DNA from 2 places in the Streptomyces sp. NBC_01166 genome. Region 2 is predicted to be linked to the other one. Evidence: predicted binding sites of a transcription regulator. Region 2 holds the regulator's gene; the other holds the start of a gene.
The links. Region 2 encodes HspR, which represses chaperone genes until heat shock. Its sites were predicted from a motif close to TTGAGNNNNNNNNNCTCAA; they were not measured.

Region 1: the regulator HspR is predicted to act here: its motif matches at 6,236-6,254, upstream of lon (endopeptidase La).

Annotation. Positions count from the first base shown of each region.
Region 1 covers NZ_CP108613.1:5,629,879-5,639,181, reverse strand. Annotated here, with positions in the region: gene OG379_RS26130 (protein phosphatase 2C domain-containing protein) at 355-1,140, shown strand; gene OG379_RS26125 (MarR family winged helix-turn-helix transcriptional regulator) at 1,174-1,671, opposite strand; gene OG379_RS26120 (lysozyme) at 1,908-2,753, shown strand; gene OG379_RS26115 (polysaccharide deacetylase family protein) at 2,924-3,688, shown strand; gene lon (endopeptidase La) at 3,784-6,213, opposite strand; gene OG379_RS26105 (nucleotidyltransferase domain-containing protein) at 6,343-7,170, shown strand; gene OG379_RS26100 (spermidine synthase) at 7,265-7,948, shown strand; gene OG379_RS26095 (response regulator transcription factor) at 8,182-8,919, shown strand; gene OG379_RS26090 (ATP-binding protein) at 8,916-9,303, shown strand, end outside.
Region 2 covers NZ_CP108613.1:4,075,153-4,084,455, forward strand. Annotated here, with positions in the region: gene OG379_RS18640 (MFS transporter) at 1-376, opposite strand, end outside; gene clpB (ATP-dependent chaperone ClpB) at 724-3,330, opposite strand; gene OG379_RS18650 (pyridoxamine 5'-phosphate oxidase family protein) at 3,467-3,868, shown strand; gene OG379_RS18655 ((2Fe-2S)-binding protein) at 3,978-4,298, opposite strand; gene OG379_RS18660 (5'-nucleotidase) at 4,295-4,549, opposite strand; gene OG379_RS18665 (helix-turn-helix transcriptional regulator) at 4,837-5,682, shown strand; gene OG379_RS18670 (LuxR C-terminal-related transcriptional regulator) at 5,845-6,867, shown strand; gene OG379_RS18675 (heat shock protein transcriptional repressor HspR) at 6,897-7,343, opposite strand; gene dnaJ (molecular chaperone DnaJ) at 7,345-8,538, opposite strand; gene grpE (nucleotide exchange factor GrpE) at 8,632-9,282, opposite strand; gene dnaK (molecular chaperone DnaK) at 9,279-9,303, opposite strand, start outside.

The DNA.
Region 1 (9,303 bases), 1.6 Mb from region 2:
ACTCGTCCGCCCTTGAAGCAGAGGTGACGCACGGTCACGTGAATGGGGCGCCCCGCCCTGGTGTGCGCCGTACGGCTTCCGACCATTCCAGCGCTTTTGGGAGGGGGCCGTGCATCAACCGCTCCGCCACTCGAACGAGTGAACATCACTCCGGAGTTGGCGAACAAGTCTCCCCACAGGCGCCGCAGGCCATGCATGCGCCGCCGGGTGGAACTTCGGGCCAGGCTTTGGCAGTATGCCCGCCCGCATATGCGCGGAGCCCTGGATTTCGCGAATGAGTGCCACCTGACCTGCTGGTACGGTCCAACCGCGGGGTTGCGGGGGGTCCGTGAAGACATCGTGCAGACTGGCCGGATGCGTATCGAACTCGCCACCGAGCCCGGCAGCCCCGAACGCCCCAACGAGGACTGGGCGTCGGCCGCCGTGCCTGCGGCAGGCCAGGGCGGGGTCCTCGTCCTGCTCGACGGCGTGACGCCCCCCTCGGGCAGCGACGGCTGCGTGCACTCGGTTCCGTGGTTCACCGCGCGGCTCGGAGGGGCACTGGCCGAACTGTCCGCTTCGCGGCGGGATCTGACACTGTCCGAGGTCCTCTCGATGTCCATCCGGCGCACCGCCGACACGCACCGTTCCCTGTGTGACCTTTCTCACCTGCGCACGCCTCAGGCAACGGTGGTCCTGGCGCGTTGGGACGACGAGCGGGTCGAGCACCTGGTGCTCTCCGACTCGGCGCTGCTCGTGGAGGCGCCCGACGGCACGGTCCGTCCTCTGCTCGACGACAGGATCGACCGGCTGCCGCCGGGCTCGCTCGCCTCGGAGGAGGTCGCGGACGCCCGCGTGCGGAACAAGGAGGGCGGCTTCTTCACGGCTGCCGCGGACCCCTCGGTGTCGTCACGCGCGGTGACGGGTGAGACCCCGCGGATCGAGGTCCGGGCGCTGGCGGCGCTGACCGACGGGGCGAGCCGCTGGACGGAGAAGTTCCGGGAGGGCGACTGGACGGCCACCCTGGAAGTGCTCCGCAATGCAGGAGCGCAGGGGCTGATCGACCGGGTCAGGGAGCTGGAGCGGGCCGACACCGACCGGGTGCATCTGCGCCGCGGCAAGACGCATGACGACGCGACAGCGGTTCTGGTGGAGCTGTGACGGCCGCCGCCGGCCGCTCCACAACCCGGCCGCTCAGTCCTCGGCGCGCTCGTTGAAGTGGTGCAGCAGCCGTGCCAGCTCCGCGACCTCGGCCCGGTCCCAGTCGGCGAGCTTGAGGGCGTAACGGCCCCGACGCGCGTCACGGACGCTGCGGAAGCGCGCGAGGCCCTCGTCGGTGAGGTGGACGAGCGAGGCACGGCCGTCCGCCGGGTCCGTCTCCCGCGCGACCAGGCCGAGGCCCTCCAGGGCGCGCAGCTGACGGCTCACGGTCGCCTTGCCCACGCCGAAGTAGGCGGCGAGATCGGTGGCGCGCTGCTGCCCCGCGGACTCGAGGCGTACGAGAAGTCCGTAGGCGGCGGCTTCCAGATCCGGATGGACCTCCCGGGCCATCTCCCCCGAATTGGCCCGCGCCCGGCGTAGAAAGACAGCCAACTCACGCTCCAGGGCGAGGAATTCATGGTCCACACCACTCCCGGCCGTCGCACCGGGTTCACCGTCGCTTCCGCTCCCGTGCACGTCAGCACCCCTCATACGCTTTCCCGCCGATGAAAGTTTCTTTCAACTCCGGCCATCGCCGCAGTTGGGCCAGTATTTCGCAGGCGTAGACCTTCGGCAGCGGCCAGGCCCCCTTCCGGACGGCGGGTCTACGTGCGTAGCTTCATGAGTGCCACGGGTGGCATGTCCACACCATGGTGCACGCACCGCAGAAGCGTCCCGCACCCGCTCCTGCGCCATGAGCTCCCCCACCGAGCCCTCGGAGGCACGCAATGCCCGTGCTCAGATCCGGATCCGCAGCTTCAGCCCGCCGCCCCCGCCTCTTCGCGGCGGGCACACTCCTCGCCGCCCTCGCCCTCCTGGTCACGCTGCCCAGCGCGGCGTCCGCGGCCGACACCGCGACCGTCCCCGAGCGGGGTACGGCCAGGATGGGCCAGGGCGTCGTAGCCCACGACGGCCAGGGTCGCGGCGCTCCCACGGGGACGAACGCCGTCCAGACCGAAGGTGTGGACGTCAGCAGCCACCAGGGCGACGTCGCCTGGTCGACCCTGTGGAACAGCGGCGTGAAGTGGGCCTACGTCAAGGCCACCGAGGGGACGTACTACAAGAACACGTACTTCACGCAGCAGTACACCGGCTCGTACAACGTCGGCATGATCCGGGGCACTTACCACTTCGCCACTCCGGACACGACCAGCGGTGCGGCCCAGGCGAACTACTTCGTGGACAACGGCGGCGGCTGGTCCAAGGACGGCAGGACCCTGCCAGGCGTGCTGGACATCGAGTGGAATCCGTACGGCGCGCAGTGCTACGGCAAGACCCAGGCCGGCATGGTCGCCTGGATCCGCGACTTCGTGAACACCTACAAGGCGCGGACCGGGCGGGACGCGGTGATCTACACCGCCACCAGCTGGTGGAAGGACTGCACGGGCAACAACGCGGGCTTCGGCGCCACCAACCCGCTCTGGGTGGCCCGCTACAACACCACGGTCGGCGAACTCCCGGCCGGGTGGGGCTACTACACGATGTGGCAGTACACGTCGTCGGGCCCGACGGTCGGCGACCACAACCACTTCAACGGCGCGCTCGACCGCGTGGTGGCACTCGCGAACGGCTGAGCCGACGCGACGCAGCACCAGGGCCCCGGTGACGAAGCTCCAGGTCACCGGGGCTCAGCGCTGCCCCGCACCCCACTATGCACTACACGTATACACACTATGTATAGTCCTGGCGTGCTGCACCACCGGCGTGCGGCCGAGCCATGGGGAAGTGACGCGCTGTGTCTGTTGTGCCCGGAAAGATGACTCCGTGGGGCACGGGGTTCGCTGCCGCCCTTGTGACGGTGCTCACGCTGACGCTCGGCGGCTGCTCGATGGAGACGACGGCTCCCGGATCGGCGCGCGCCGACGCCGCCTCCGACGCCAAGGGCACCTTCGGGCAGGCGGACTGCCGCAAGGCCAAATGCATCGCCCTGACGTTCGACGCCGGGCCCGGGGAGGACACCCCGCGTCTCCTGGACATCCTCAAGGAGAAGAAGGTGCCGGCCACGTTCTTCCTGCTGGGCAAGAACCACGTGCTCGAACACCCCGACACCGTGCGGCGTATCCAGGCCGAGGGACACGAGGTCGCCAACCACACCTGGTCGCACGAGATCCTGACCGGCAAGAAGCCCGACGAGATACGCGCCGAACTGGAGAAGACCCAGGACGCGATAGCGGAGATCACGGGCAGGAAGCCGCGGCTGATGCGCCCGCCGCAGGGCCGCACCGACGACACGGTCTCCGAGATCAGCAAGGAGCTGGGGCTCTCCCAGATCCTCTGGAGCACGACGGCCAAGGACTACTCGACGAACGACTCCGCACTGATCAGGAAGCGGACCCTCGACCAGGCGGGCAGGGACGGGATCATCCTGCTGCACGACATCTACAAGGGCACGGTGCCCGCGGTGCCGGGCATCATCGACGCGCTGCACAAGGACGGCTACACCTTTGTGACGGTCCCCCAGCTGATGGCCCCGGCGGAGCCCGTACCCGGCACGGTCTACCGCCCCTGAATCTCCGGGCACGCGGAACGGCCCGCCTTCCGGGGGGAAGGCGGGCCGTCCGTACCGGCCGTCGGCGTGATGCCACGCCCGTCACAGCATGGCGCCTACGCGGCGGCCGGGATCCTCTCCTGCACCCTGGCCGAGGCCGGGGCGAGCGCGATCTCCAGCACCTGGCGGACGTCGGTGACCGGGTGGACGTCCAGCTTCTCCAGCACCTCGGCCGGGACGTCGTCCAGGTCGGCCTCGTTGCGCTGGGGGATCACCACGGTGGTGATGCCCGCGCGGTGTGCCGCCAGCAGCTTCTGCTTGAGGCCGCCGATCGGCAGCACCCGACCGGTCAGCGACACCTCACCGGTCATCGCCACATCCGTACGGACGAGCCGTCCGGAGAGCAGCGAGGCCAGCGCCGTCGTCAGGGTGATACCGGCGCTCGGGCCGTCCTTGGGGACGGCGCCCGCCGGGAAGTGGATGTGCACACCCCGGTCCTTGAGGTCGGCGACCGGCAGCTCCAGCTCCGCGCCGTGCGACCGCAGGAAGCTGAGGGCGATCTGCGCGGACTCCTTCATCACGTCGCCGAGCTGACCGGTCAGGGTCAGTCCGGACGCCCCGGTCTCCGGGTCGGCCAGCGACGCCTCGACGAACAGCACATCGCCGCCCGCTCCGGTCACCGCGAGCCCGGTGGCCACACCCGGCACCGCCGTGCGGCGCTCGGCGGGGTCCTGGGCGGACTCGGGTACGTGGTGCGGCCGGCCGATCAGACCCCGCAGGTCCTCCTCGGCCACCGTGAACGGGAGCTCCCGCTCGCCCAGTTCGTGCTGGGCCGCGACCTTGCGGAGCAGCCGCGCGACGGCCCGCTCCAGATTGCGCACCCCGGCCTCCCGGGTGTACTCGCCGGCCAGCTTGCGCAGCGCGGACTCGTCGAGCCCCACCTCGTCCTTCTCCAGGCCGGCCCGCTCCAGCTGGCGCGGGAGCAGGTGGTCCCGTGCGATGACGACCTTCTCGTCCTCGGTGTAGCCGTCCAGCGTGACCAGCTCCATGCGGTCGAGCAGGGCCTCCGGAATGGCGTCGAGAACATTGGCCGTGGCCAGGAACACGACGTCGCTGAGGTCGAGTTCGACCTCCAGGTAGTGGTCGCGGAAGGTGTGGTTCTGCGCCGGGTCGAGCACCTCGAGCAGGGCGGCCGCCGGGTCGCCCCGGAAGTCCGAGCCGACCTTGTCGATCTCGTCGAGCAGGACGACCGGGTTCATCGAGCCGGCCTCCTTGATCGCCCGGACGATGCGTCCGGGAAGCGCGCCGACGTACGTACGCCGGTGGCCCCGGATCTCGGCCTCGTCGCGGACACCGCCGAGCGCGACCCGGACGAACTTGCGGCCCATGGCATGCGCGACGCTCTCGCCGAGCGACGTCTTTCCGACGCCGGGCGGGCCGACCAGAGCCAGCACGGCACCGCCGCGCCGGCCGCCGACCACGCCCAGTCCGCGTCCGGCACGCCGCTTGCGTACGGCGAGGTACTCGGTGATGCGTTCCTTCACGTCCTGGAGTCCGGCGTGCTCGGCGTCCAGGATCTCCTGAGCACCCTTGATGTCGTAGGCGTCCTCGGTCCGCTCGGTCCAGGGGAGTTCGAGGACGGTGTCCAGCCAGGTCCGGATCCAGGAGCCCTCGGGGCTCTGGTCGGAGGCGCGCTCCAGCTTCTCGACCTCCTTGAGCGCGGCCTCTCGGACGTGCTCGGGCAGGTCGGCGGCCTCGACACGGGCCCGGTAGTCGTCGGACTCGTCCTCCGGGTCGCCGTTGAGCTCGGAGAGCTCCTTGCGTACGGCGTCGAGCTGGCGCCGCAGCAGGAATTCGCGCTGCTGCTTGTCGACGCCCTCCTGGACGTCCTTCGCGATGGACTCCGCGACATCCTGCTCGGCGAGGTGCTCGCCGAGCCACTGGATGGCCAGCTTCAGACGGGCGACCGCGTCCGCGGTCTCCAGCAGCTGGACCTTCTGAGCGGTGGTCAGGAAGGGCGAGTACCCGGAGTTGTCGGCGAGCGCGGAGATGTCCTCGATCTGCTGGACCCGGTCCACGACCTGCCAGGCGCCGCGCTTCTTCAGCCAGCTGGTGGCGAGCGCCTTGTACTCCTTGGCGAGCTCGGCGGCGGAGCCGGGCAGGGGATCGGGCACGGATACGTCGATCCTGGTGCCCTCCACCCACAGCGCGCTCCCGGGGCCACTGGTCCCGGCGCCGATCCGCACACGGTCACGCGCCCTGATGAGGGCGCCCGGGTCACCGTCCGAGAGACGGCCGACCTGCTCGACCGTGCCCAGGACGCCGGTCCCGGTGTAATTCCCGTCGATGCGCGGCACGAGCAGCACCTCGGGCTTGCCGCCTCCGGGCCGCGCGACCGCCTGCGCGGCCTCCACCGCGGCGCGCACCTCCGCGTCCGACAGGTCGAGCGGCACCACCATTCCGGGCAGCACGACCTCGTCGTCGAGAGGCAGCACGGGCAGGTCGATCGGCGTGAGCGCCTTCGACGCATTCGACTCAGTAGTCATGATCTCCCCTTCGGCAGGCAAGTTGAGCTATGTGGGCTCAATGCTTGTGAGCCTGCGAATGTTCCCAGGGCCGTGTTCGCTCTCAGCGATCACCGTCCCCCCGCGTCCCTCACCTGCGAGGATCCGGGCATGCACGGAGAGGACAAGGGGCTCGCGGCGGACGGGACGATCCGTCGCGAGGGGTCCGTCGCCCACGTGGCCGCACCGTTCGCCCCGGTGGTCGAGGCGGTCCGCGTACGCGTCCCCGAGGCCTTCGGCCCCTCCCGGCTGCACAGCGCCTACCTGTACGGCAGCATCCCGAGGGGCACGGCCATTCCCGGCGTGTCCGACCTGGACCTGCAGGTGGTCCTGCGCGACGAACCCACCGACGCGGACCGTGCGGCGGCCGCGGAGACCGCCGCCGCCCTGGACGCCGACTTCTCCGTGATCGACGGGGTCGGCCTGCTCCTCTCCCCCGTCCGCGTCGTGCTCAGCGAAGAGGAGCGCCACGACTTCGGCTTCTTCGTCGCCTGCCTCTGCACCCCGCTGCTGGGCGAGGATCTGGCCGCGCACCTGCCGCGCTACCGGCCGACCTCGCTGCTCGCCCGTGAGACCAACGGCGACCTGGAGCTCACACTCCCCCGGTGGCGCGCCCTGGCCGCCGAAGCCGCCACCGACGAGGCGCGCCTCAGGCTGAGCAGGCGCGTCGCCCGGCGTCTCGTCCGGTCCGCGTTCACGCTGGTCATGCCGGTCTGGGGCGGCTGGACGAGCGAACTGCGGCGGTCCGCCGGACTGTTCGCGCGCTTCCGCCCGGACGCCCCGGAACGCGCCGCGCAGGTCCACGCGGCCGCCGTCACGGCACGCACCCCCTCGCCCGATCCGGCCGTACTGGCGATGCTCATCGAGGACCTGGGCCCCTGGCTGGCCGCCGAGTACACCGCGGCCCACGGGACGAAGGCACCGCGCCACGGAGGGTAGGCCGGGCGAATCCGCTGGTCCAGGGGGCCCGCGACGAGGAAAGATGGACGCCCGGAGAACCAACCGCCGCCGACCGGAGACCGGAGACCGCACCATGCACGCCCCAGACACCCACCGCCCCGTCGTCCTCGACCGGCGCGAAGGGCCGTTCGGCGAAGTCGTCCTGCGCGAGCACGGCGACAATTTCGAGATCATCGCCAACGGATGCTTCCTGATGGACACCTCCGACGGGCGTTCCGAGCGGCTGCTGATCGACGCGGCCCTCGCCGCGCTGCCCGTCGGCAGGCAGGACCCCTCGGTGCTGATCGGCGGTCTCGGGGTCGGCTTCTCGCTGGTGCGGGCATCCGCCGAGCCACGCTGGGGCCGGATCGCGGTCGTCGAGCGGGAGCAGGCCATCGTGGACTGGCACCTCGACGGACCGCTCGGCCGGATCTCCGGGGCGGCGCTCTCCGATCCGCGCACCGAGATCCTCCGTACGGACCTCGTGGCCCATCTCCGTACGACCACGGAGCGTTACGACGCGCTGTGCCTGGACATCGACAACGGCCCCGACTGGACCGTCACCCAGGACAACGGAAACCTCTATTCAGCTGCCGGTCTCGCGGCCTGCCGCGCACGTCTGACGCCCGGTGGAGTCCTCGCCGTCTGGTCCGCGCAGCCCTCCGCCGAGTTCGGTGAAGCGCTGCGGAATGCCGGATTCCACGCGGTAAGGACCGAAGAAGTAGCCGTTGCCCGAGGTGTGCCGGACGTGGTCCATCTCGCACTCCGGGACGGCTGAACCCCCACCCGGTATCCACGGCCCCGCCCCACCCACGGATCAGAGGCACAAGTCCGCCGATCCGTCTCCTTTCCCGTGGGTAACACCTTCACGACGGACAACACCCTGCGTAGCCGAGAGGCGCCTTGTGCCTTTACGCTGCTGACCGGCACAAGGGATCACCGACGAAATCCACAAGCGATAACCGTGCCTCCGGGGGAATGGCCTCCGCGAGAACGGGCAGGGGCGGGGCGATGGAACAGACACACACCACCCACAACGGCGTCGCGGCCACCCCCGGGGCTCAGCGCCGGGTGCTGGTGGTAGAGGACGACGCAACAATCGTCGACGCCATTTCCGCCCGGCTGCGGGCCGAGGGCTTCCTGGTGCAGACCGCACTGGACGGGCCCGCGGCCGTGGACGCGGCCGAGGCGTGGCAGCCCGACCTGATGGTGCTCGACATCATGCTTCCCGGCTTCGACGGCCTGGAGGTCTGCCGTCGTGTGCAGGCTCAGCGCCCCGTGCCGGTGCTGATGCTCACCGCACGCGACGACGAGACCGACATGCTGGTCGGGCTCGGGGTCGGCGCCGACGACTACATGACCAAGCCGTTCTCGATGCGGGAGCTGGCGGCGCGGGTCCACGTCCTGCTGCGCCGGGTCGAGCGGGCCGCGCTGGCCGCGGTGACGCCGCGCAGCGGCATCCTGCGCCTCGGCGAGCTGGAGATCGATCACGCGCAGCGCCGCGTCAGGGTGCGCGCCGACGACGTCCACCTCACCCCGACCGAGTTCGACCTGCTGGTCTGCCTGGCCAACACACCGCGCGCGGTGCTGTCCCGGGAGCAGCTGCTGGCCGAGGTCTGGGACTGGGCGGACGCCTCCGGGACCCGTACGGTCGACAGTCACATCAAGGCTCTGCGCCGGAAGATCGGCGCCGAGCGGATCCGTACCGTGCACGGCGTCGGCTACGCCCTGGAGACACCAGCGCCATGACGCCGCCCGGCTCGGGACTGCGGCCCTTCTCGATCAAGGCCAAGCTGGGCACGCTCGTGGTGGTCTCCGTGTTCATCACGACCGGACTGCTGATCGTCGCCCTGCGGACCAGGACCGAATTCCGGTTCATCACGGTCTTCTCGGTGATCGCGACCCTGCTGATCACCCAGTTCGTGGCGCACGGCCTGACCGCGCCGCTGGACGAGATGCGCGCCGTCGCCCGGTCGATCTCGCACGGCGACTACACGAGGCGGGTGAGCGGCGCCGGGCGGCGTGACGAGCTCGGCGACCTGGCGCAGACGATCAACCGCATGGCGGACGATCTGGAGGCGGAGGACCGGCACCGCAAGGAGCTGGTGGCGAACGTCTCCCATGAGCTGCGCA
Region 2 (9,303 bases):
GCTGGGCCAGCACCAGGAGCCCTGCCAGCAGCGGCAAGGGCGTACCGGGCAGGGCCATGAGTCCGACGAGGACGGCGCGCACCAGATCGCAGCTGATCATGACCGTGCGCCGGGGGAAACGGTCGGCGAGACCGGCGAGGAGCACCCCGGACAGCAGCGCGGGCAGACTCGTCAGGGCGTAGGTCGCCGCGGTCCAGCCGGCCGACTCGGTGCGTTCGAACACCAGCAGCGACAACGCCACCCGCGCCAGCTGGTCACCCAGCACCGACTGTGCAAAAGCCGCCCACAGCGTACGAAATTCGCTCAGGCGGATGAGGCTGTCACTTTTGCAATCCTTCGGCTCCGCACTCTGCTCACCGGGTATCCGCTCCGTCATGCGCGTACCTTACCGGCTTCGGAATTCGGACCGTCCACCCCCGCCGCAAAGTAATGGGGCCCGGAGTGTCCTGATATTGCGCGGAACACGATCACCCGCACAGTCGGCCCGCCGGTTCCACCCGAGCGCACAGATATGTATCGCCGCGGTACAAAAAGCGAGGTCCGGAGCGTATCGCGTCCCCCATTCAGCCACGGAATACAAATTTTCGGCTCAATTTAGTGGGCGGTTCCACCGATGATGCGTGCCGGATGCACACATCAATGCGGACACGGGCCGTACACACGTGTGTCCCCGGCCGGGGACACGAGGTCCTCCGGCCGGGGACACAGGTCACCGGCTACCGCCTACAGCGTCTTCGCCGCGGTCGTGGTGCCCACGATCAGTCCGTCACCGGCCCGGTCCACCCGGACCGTGTCGCCGTCCTTGACCTCGCCCGCCAGGATCTCCTTCGCGAGCCGGTCGCCGATCGCGGTCTGGATGAGCCGGCGCAGCGGCCGGGCGCCGTACGCCGGGTCGTTGCCCTCCACGGCCAGCCAGGCCAGGGCGTCCGGGGTGACGTCGAGGTGGATCCGGCGGTCGGCCAGCCGGCCGGCGAGACGGGCCACCTGAAGCCCCGCGATGTGCGCCAGCTCGTCACCGGACAGGGCGGAGAAGACGACCAGGTCGTCGAGCCGGTTGAGGAACTCCGGCTTGAACGAGGCCCGTACGACCTCCAGGACCTGCTCCTTCTTCACCTCGGGCTCGATCAGGGGATCGATGAGGAACTGGCTGCCCAGGTTCGACGTGAGGATCAGAATGGTGTTGCGGAAGTCCACCGTCCTGCCCTGCCCGTCGGTGAGCCGGCCGTCGTCGAGCACCTGGAGCAGGATGTCGAAGACCTCGGGGTGGGCCTTCTCGACCTCGTCCAGCAGCACGACGCTGTACGGGCGGCGGCGGACCGCCTCCGTGAGCTGGCCGCCCTCCTCGTAGCCGACGTAGCCGGGCGGGGCCCCGACGAGCCTGGCGACGCTGTGCTTCTCGCTGTACTCGCTCATGTCGATGCGGATCATGGCCCGCTCGTCGTCGAACAGGAAGTCCGCGAGCGCCTTGGCCAGCTCCGTCTTGCCGACCCCGGTCGGGCCGAGGAAGAGGAACGAACCCGTGGGCCGGTCGGGGTCGGCGATCCCCGCGCGCGTACGGCGCACGGCGTCCGACACGGAGCGCACGGCCTCGGTCTGGCCGATCAGCCGCCTGCCCAGCTCCGACTCCATCCGCAGCAGCTTCTGGGTCTCACCCTCCAGGAGGCGTCCGGCCGGGATCCCGGTCCAGGCTCCGACGACGTCGGCGATGTCGTCCGGGCCGACCTCCTCCTTGACCATGGTGTCCTTGTCCTGGGCGGCCTCCTGCTCGGCCTCGTCGGCCTCGGCCAGCTCCCGCTCCAGGCCGGGGATCTCCCCGTACAGCAGCTTGGAGGCGGTGTCGAAGTCACCGTCGCGCTGGGCGCGTTCGGCCTGGCCGCGCAGCTCGTCGAGGCGCTCCTTGAGCTCACCGACGCGGTTCAGGCCCTGCTTCTCCTTCTCCCAGCGGGCGGTGAGGCCGCGCAGCTCCTCCTCCTTGTCGGCGAGGTCGCGGCGGATCTTCTCCAGGCGCTGCTTGGAGCCCTCGTCGCTCTCGTTCTTGAGCGCCAGCTCCTCCATGTGCAGACGGTCGACGGACCGCTGGAGCTCGTCGATCTCCAGGGGCGAGGAGTCGATCTCCATACGGAGCCGGGAGGCCGCCTCGTCGACGAGGTCGATGGCCTTGTCGGGGAGGAACCGGGAGGTGATGTAGCGGTCCGAGAGCGTCGCGGCGGCCACCAGCGAGGAGTCGGCGATCTGGACCTTGTGGTGCGCCTCGTAGCGGCCCTTGAGGCCACGGAGGATGGCGATGGTGTCCTCGACGGACGGCTCGGCGACCAGGACCTGCTGGAAGCGGCGCTCCAGGGCGGGGTCCTTCTCGATGCGCTCGCGGTATTCGTCCAGCGTGGTGGCGCCGACCATGCGGAGCTCACCACGGGCGAGCATCGGCTTGAGCATGTTGCCCGCGTCCATCGCGGAGTCGCCGCCGGCGCCCGCGCCGACGACGGTGTGCAGCTCGTCGATGAAGGTGATGATCTGCCCGTCGCTCTCCTTGATCTCGGAGAGGACGGTCTTGAGGCGTTCCTCGAACTCGCCGCGGTACTTGGCGCCCGCGACCATCGCACCGAGGTCCAGGGACACGAGCCGCTTGTTCCGCAGGGACTCGGGTACGTCACCCTTGACGATGCGCTGGGCGAGGCCCTCGACGACGGCCGTCTTGCCGACGCCGGGCTCGCCGATGAGCACCGGGTTGTTCTTCGTGCGACGCGACAGCACCTGCACGACGCGGCGGATCTCCTGGTCACGGCCGATGACCGGGTCGAGCTTGCCCTCGCGGGCGGCGGCCGTGAAGTCCGTACCGAACTTCTCCAGCGCCTTGTACTGGCCCTCGGGGTCGGGAGTGGTCACCCGGCGCCCTCCCCTGCTCTTCTCGAATGCGTCCAGCAGCCTCTTCGCACTGGCTCCCTGCCCGTCGAGGATCTCACCGGCGCGGCCGCCCTTCGCCGCGAGGGCGATCAGCAGGTGCTCGGTGGAGAGATAGTCGTCGCCGAGCTCCTTGGCGCGCTGGTCGGCGTCGGCGATGACGGCGAGCATGTCGCGGCTCGGCTGCGGCGGTGCGACGGTCGAACCGGTCACACTGGGCAGCGAGCCCAGGAGCCGCTCGGTCGCCTCGCGTACGACCACCTGGTCGGCCTCGACGGCGGCCAGCAGGTCGGTGATGTTCGCGTTGTCCTCGCCCGCGAGCAGCGCAAGCAGCAGGTGCCCGGGGGTCAGATCGGGATGACCGTCCTTGACGGCCCTGCTGGTGGCCGCGTTCAGGGCGTCCCGGCTCTTGTTGGTCAGCTCGGCGTCCACGGGCGCTGTCTCCTCCTCGTGCTGGTGCTTCACGGAACTATGACTCGAACAACGGGTACAAAGTTGAGTCTATTCCACTCAAGGCCGATACGCGCCTCCCCTGCCCGGCCGTATACCCCTTCTCTAGGCTGACCCCATGCCTGACGTAAGCAACCCCGGCCCCGGATACCTCGCCTTCTGGCGGGAACGCCATGTGTGCACCCTGACCACGCTTCGCCCGGACGGCACACCGCATGTGGTGCCCGTGGGGGTGACCTACGACCCGGAGACGCGACTGGCCCGCGTCATCACCGGCGGGAACACAAGAAAGGCCGCCCACGTCCGGGCAGCGGGCCCCGGGGGCGCGCGGGTCGCGGTCTGCCAGATGGAGGGGCGCCGCTGGGCGACCCTGGAGGGCCGGGCAGTGGTCCGCACGGAGCCCGAGGAGGTCCAGGACGCGGTACGCCGCTACGCGGAGCGCTACGAGCGCACCCCGCGGCACAACCCGGAGCGGGTCGTCATCGAGATCGCCGTCGACAGGGCGCTCGGAAACGCCTAGGAATGCCGAATTGATTCCGGGCAGCACAACGGCGCCATCGTGTTCAGGTCACGATGGCGCCGCTGTGTGGGGGAAGTGCCGGAACGATATGGAACGACGGGGGAATCGTTCAGGCACTGCGGGGGGTGGCGGAAATGGCTTCTTGCTCGAACAGTTCATGGTCGCGCTGATCGAGATTTACGAAAATCATGCCGTACCTCACGGCACAGCGAACCGGTTGCGGTGCTCCGCGCGGCCGGCGAAGACAGCGATAGGCGCGGATATCGTCATCCGTTTCCATCACGACGACAATCGGCTCTCCGAACAGGGTGACCATCAACGAATCGCCCTGGCGGGTAAGTGCCGTGAGCAGATCGATGAAATGCCACCCTGAGCGATACGCCGTGGCCATCTCCCGCCGGAAGGTGCGGTCGTCCGGTGGGGTGGTCATGCCGCGGTGCCGGTCGGAGCCACACCCCACGTGATGTCACCCGGAGCGACCCCCCATGTGATGTCACCCGAGTTCGCACCCCACGTGATGTCGGCAGGAGCCGCACCCCACGTGATGTCACCCGCAGCCGCACCCCATGTGATGTCGCCGGGCACGGCCGACGCCTGCTCGGCCTGCACAGCCCCCCAGGTGATGTCGTGGGCACCCGACGTACCGTAGGCCAGGGCCCCCACGAAAGCTGTGGCAAGCACCGAGCGAAGCATTCGCTTAGACATTTCGGCTTCGTCCTCACTTGATGGATTCATCTCCCCCGCTCTCAAGACGATGTCTCACGCGGACACGCAAGCACCACTGGATCGATGCATCATGTTCTTGCACGTTCAGGAACATGGGGGGTGGAGATATGGATACATGCGACTCAAATGGGGCGCATCGGCACGGGATCACCCAACTATGCGATGCGGGGCAGCGCCTCTACGCAAGCGCGCTGCGGTCCGGCCGCATACCGCGTTCCGAGGTGGAGCCGGCTCCGTGCCTGATGGACTTCGCCCTGCTCCACCCCGACCCGGACGATGCCGACTGGCTACGCCCCGTGCCGCCTTCGGCGGCCCTCGCCCAGCGGCTGCACCCCATCGAGAGGGAGATCCAGGAGCGCAGACGCCATTCCCTGGAACTCACCGAGTCGTTCGAACCTTTCATGGACATCAGCGCCCAGGATCCGCCCACGACGCACGCAATCACCGTGCTCGAAGGCGGCACCCGCATCAACGCGGCCATCGACGTGGCCACGGCGGAGTGCCGCAGCGAAGTGCTCACCGTGCAGCCCGGAGGGGTCCGGAGCGAGGACATCCTCAGCAAGGGGCTGGAGCGGGGACGAGCCGTGGTGAACCGCGGCGTCAGCATCCGCACCCTCTACCAGCACACGGTCCGCCATCATCACGGGACGTTCGCGTACGCGGAGCGGCTCGCCGAGGGCGTGGAGATACGTACGCTCGAGGAGCTCGTGCAGCGCATGCTCATCTTCGACCGCGCGGTCGCCTTCATTCCCGCTCAGGACGACCTGACGGTCGCGCTCGAACTCCGGCACCCGGGCCTCGTCTCCTACCTGATCAACGTCTTCGAGCAACTCTGGCAACGCGCCACTCCCCTACTGGAGGATGTCTCCTACACCCCCACTCCCGCCGGGATCAGCGGGGTGCAGCGCTCCATCGCCCAACTGCTGGTCGAGGGCCACGTGGACGACTCCATAGCCCGGAGGCTCGGCATGAACGTACGCACGTGCCGTGCGCACATAGCCAAGCTCAACGCCGCCCTCGGCAGCGGCAGTCGGGCCCAGCTCGGCTACCTCATCTCGCAGTCGGGAATCCTGGACCAGCAGAGCTGACGGCCGAGGCCCCGTCGGGCGAGGGGCCGCCGCCCGAGGACGAGCGGCACGGCCCGCGTACCCGGGCGGTCCCCCACGGCCACAACAGGTCCACAGTCCACCAGGCCACTAGGCTTGCGCCACCGGCAACTTGTTGCAGTGCACAAAACGGGGGGCTCCCAGATGGGAACAGAACCGGTGCAACCGCCGCACAGCCACGGGCCGAGAGAACTCTGCGGTCCCGGACTCGAGCTGTACGAGCGGGCGTTGCGCCAGGGGCGGATCGCCCGTTCGGAGCTCGGCGCCGCACCGTGCCTCACCGACGGGGCGCTGGTCCAGGCCGATCCCTGGGACGAGAACTGGCTGCGCCCCGTCCCGCCGTCGGCAGCCCTGGCCCGCCTGTTGCAGCCGCTCACACGCGAGATAGACGAGCGCGTGGAGCGGACGCTCGAATTGACGCGGTCCCTGGCGCCCCTGTCCGTCATAGCCAACGGTGACCCCCATCTCGCCATCACCATGCTGGAAGGGCCCGAAGCGATACGGACAGCCATCCAGGAGGCCACCTCCCAGGCCACGGACGAGGTCCTCACGGCACAGCCGGGAAGCACCCGTCCCCATGCCACCCTGCGGACGGCCCTGGACAACGCCACGACCGCCATCGCCCGGGGCGCCGGGCTCCGTCACATCTACCAGCACCCAGCCCGCTACAGCACCCAGGTGCGTGAATACCTCCGTCAGGTGCCGGCCGAGTCCCTCCAGGTGCGCACCACCGAGCTGACCGTGGAGCGGCTTCTCATCTTCGACCGCACGGTTGCCTTCATCCCCGCCACCGCCGACCGCGGTGCGGCGCTGCAGATCCGCCACCCCGCCCTTGTCCGCTACCTCGTCCAGGTCTACGAGGTCCTCTGGGCGCAGGCCACCCCGTTCACCCAGCAACTCCCCACGACCACCCCGGGGATCCAGGTCACGGCCGTCCAGCAGAGCATCGCCCGGCTCCTCAGCGAGGGCCATGTCGACGACGCGGTGGCCCGCCAGCTGGGCATCAGCATCCGCACCTGCCGCTCACACATCGCCAAGCTGATGCAGGTGCTGGGCGCCACCAGCCGGACCCATCTCGGGGTCCTCGTCGTGCGGTCCGGCATCGTGCGGTCCGGTGCCGTGGACGACGCCACGGCCACGCGTGAAGGGCCCGCCTCCGAGTCGTGAGACTCAGGGGCGGGCCCTTCCCGGCCGGTTCAGTCCTTCGGCCTCTTCGGCCGCCAGACCACCAGTGCGCTCGTCTGCTGCACATCCTGGTACGGCACCAGGTCACGCCGGTAGGAGGCGTGCACCTGGGCCTCGCGCTGCTGCATGGCCACGGCCGCGCCGTCCACCGCCGCCGAGAGCTCGGCGACGCGCTGCTGGAGCGCGGCGACCTGGTTCTCCAGCTCGATGATGCGCTTGATGCCCGCGAGGTTGATGCCCTCGTCCTGCGACAGCTGCTGCACGGTGCGCAGCAGTTCGATGTCACGGGCCGAGTAGCGCCGGCCGCGCCCGGCCGTGCGGTCGGGCGAGACCAGGCCGAGGCGGTCGTACTGGCGCAGTGTCTGCGGGTGCAGGCCCGAGAGCTGGGCCGCGATCGAGATCACGTAGACCGGTGATTCGTCGGTCAGCTGGTACGGATTGCGTCGACGGCCGTCCATCTCAAGCTCCCTTCGCAGCCTGGAACAGCTCCGCCCGCGGGTCCTCCCCCGCGGTCGACTTCCGGTAGGCCTCCAGCGCGTCCTGGGCGTCCGCGCCGAGGTCCGTGGGCACGGACACCTCGACGGTGACCAGGAGGTCGCCGCGGGTGCCGTCCTTGCGTACGGCGCCCTTGCCCCGGGCCCGCATCGTACGGCCGTTGGGCGTGCCGGCCGGGAGTTTCAGGGTGACCGGAGGCCCGCCGAGCGTGGGGACCTTCACCTCGCCGCCGAGCGCCGCCTCCGGGAAGGTGACGGGCACGGTGACGGTGAGGTTGTCGCCCTTGCGGCCGAAGACCGGGTGGGCGTCGACGTGGACGACGACGTAGAGGTCGCCGGCCGGGCCGCCGCGCTCGCCCGGGCTGCCCTTGCCGCGCAGCCGGATCCGCTGGCCGTCCAGCACCCCCGCGGGGATCCTGACCTGCATCGTGCGGGCCGACTTGGCACGGCCGCTGCCCTTGCAGACCTCGCAGGGGTCCTGGGCGATGAGTCCCCGGCCCTTGCAGTCCACACAGGGATCGGTGAGCGAGAATCCGCCGCCCGTGCCCCGCGACACCTGGCCGGTGCCGACGCACGTCGGACAGACCCTCGGGGTGCCGTTCTTGTCGCCGGTGCCCGAACACGCCTTGCAGGGCGCCTGGCTGGACATCCGCAGCGGGACCGTGGCCCCGTCGACCGCCTCGGTGAAGCTGAGCGTCACCTCGGACTCGATGTCCTGGCCACGGCGCGGCTGGACGCGGGTGCCCGCGCCACCGCGGTTGAACAGGCCGCCGAAGACATCGCCCAGGCCGCCACCGCCGCCTCCGCCGAAGCCGCCGGCGCCGGCCCCCTGGCCACCGCCCGGGGCGCCCCCGAAGAGGTCACCCAGGTCGAAGTTGAAGTTGCCGCCCGCACCGCCGGGACCCGCCCGGAAGCCTCCGTTGCCGAAGAGGGCGCGCGCCTCGTCGTACTCCTTGCGCTTCTTGGGGTCACCGAGGACGTCGTTCGCCTCGGAGATCTCCTTGAAGCGCTCCTCGGCCTTCGCGTCACTCTTGTTGGCGTCCGGGTGGTACTCGCGGGCGAGCTTCCGGTACGCCTTCTTGACCTCGGCGTCGGTGGCGTCCTTGGGGACGCCGAGAACCTTGTAGTAGTCCTTCTCGACGAAGTCCTTCGTGCTCATCGACGTCCCTCCTTCCGGACGATCGGCCGTGCGGCCGGCCCTGTGGCCGGCCGCACGCCCCGTCGGTGTTCACCGCTGTGGTCGGACGGAATGTCAGACCTCTTCGGTGCCACCGCTCTCCTCGTCGTCTGCCTTCTCTTCCTTCGCCGCCGCGGGCGTGGCGCCCGGCTGCGGTTCGGCCACGGCCACCCGCGCGGGGCGGATGGTGCGCTCCCCGATGCGGTACCCAGGCTGCAGGATCGCCACGCAGGTCGTCTCGGTGACGTCCGGCGCGTACGAGTGCATCAGGGCCTCGTGGATCGTCGGGTCGAAGGGCTCGCCCTCCTTGCCGAACTGCTGGAGGCCGATCTTCGCGACGACCGTCTCCACCGACTCGGCCACGGCCTTGAAGCCGCCGACGAGCTCGCCGTGCTCCCTCGCCCGGCCGATGTCGTCGAGCACGGGCAGGAGGTCGGTCAGGAGACCCGCCGCAGCGACCTCCTTGACCGTGACCCGGTCACGCTCGACCCGGCGGCGGTAGTTCTGGTACTCGGCCTGGAGCCGCTGGAGGTCGCCCGTGCGCTCGTTGAGCGCCGTACGGACCTGGTCCAGCTGGGCCGTCAGAGCCGCTGTCTGCTGTACGTCCCCGGCCGGGGCCGCCGCCTCCTCCTCGGAGGGGGGGGCGGCCTTCGGCTCGGCGTCGTCGGCATCGGCGCCGGAGGGGACGTCAGGCTTCTCGTCGAAGCCCGGAGTCTCCTCGGTCACGCCGCACCGCCCTTCGTGTCC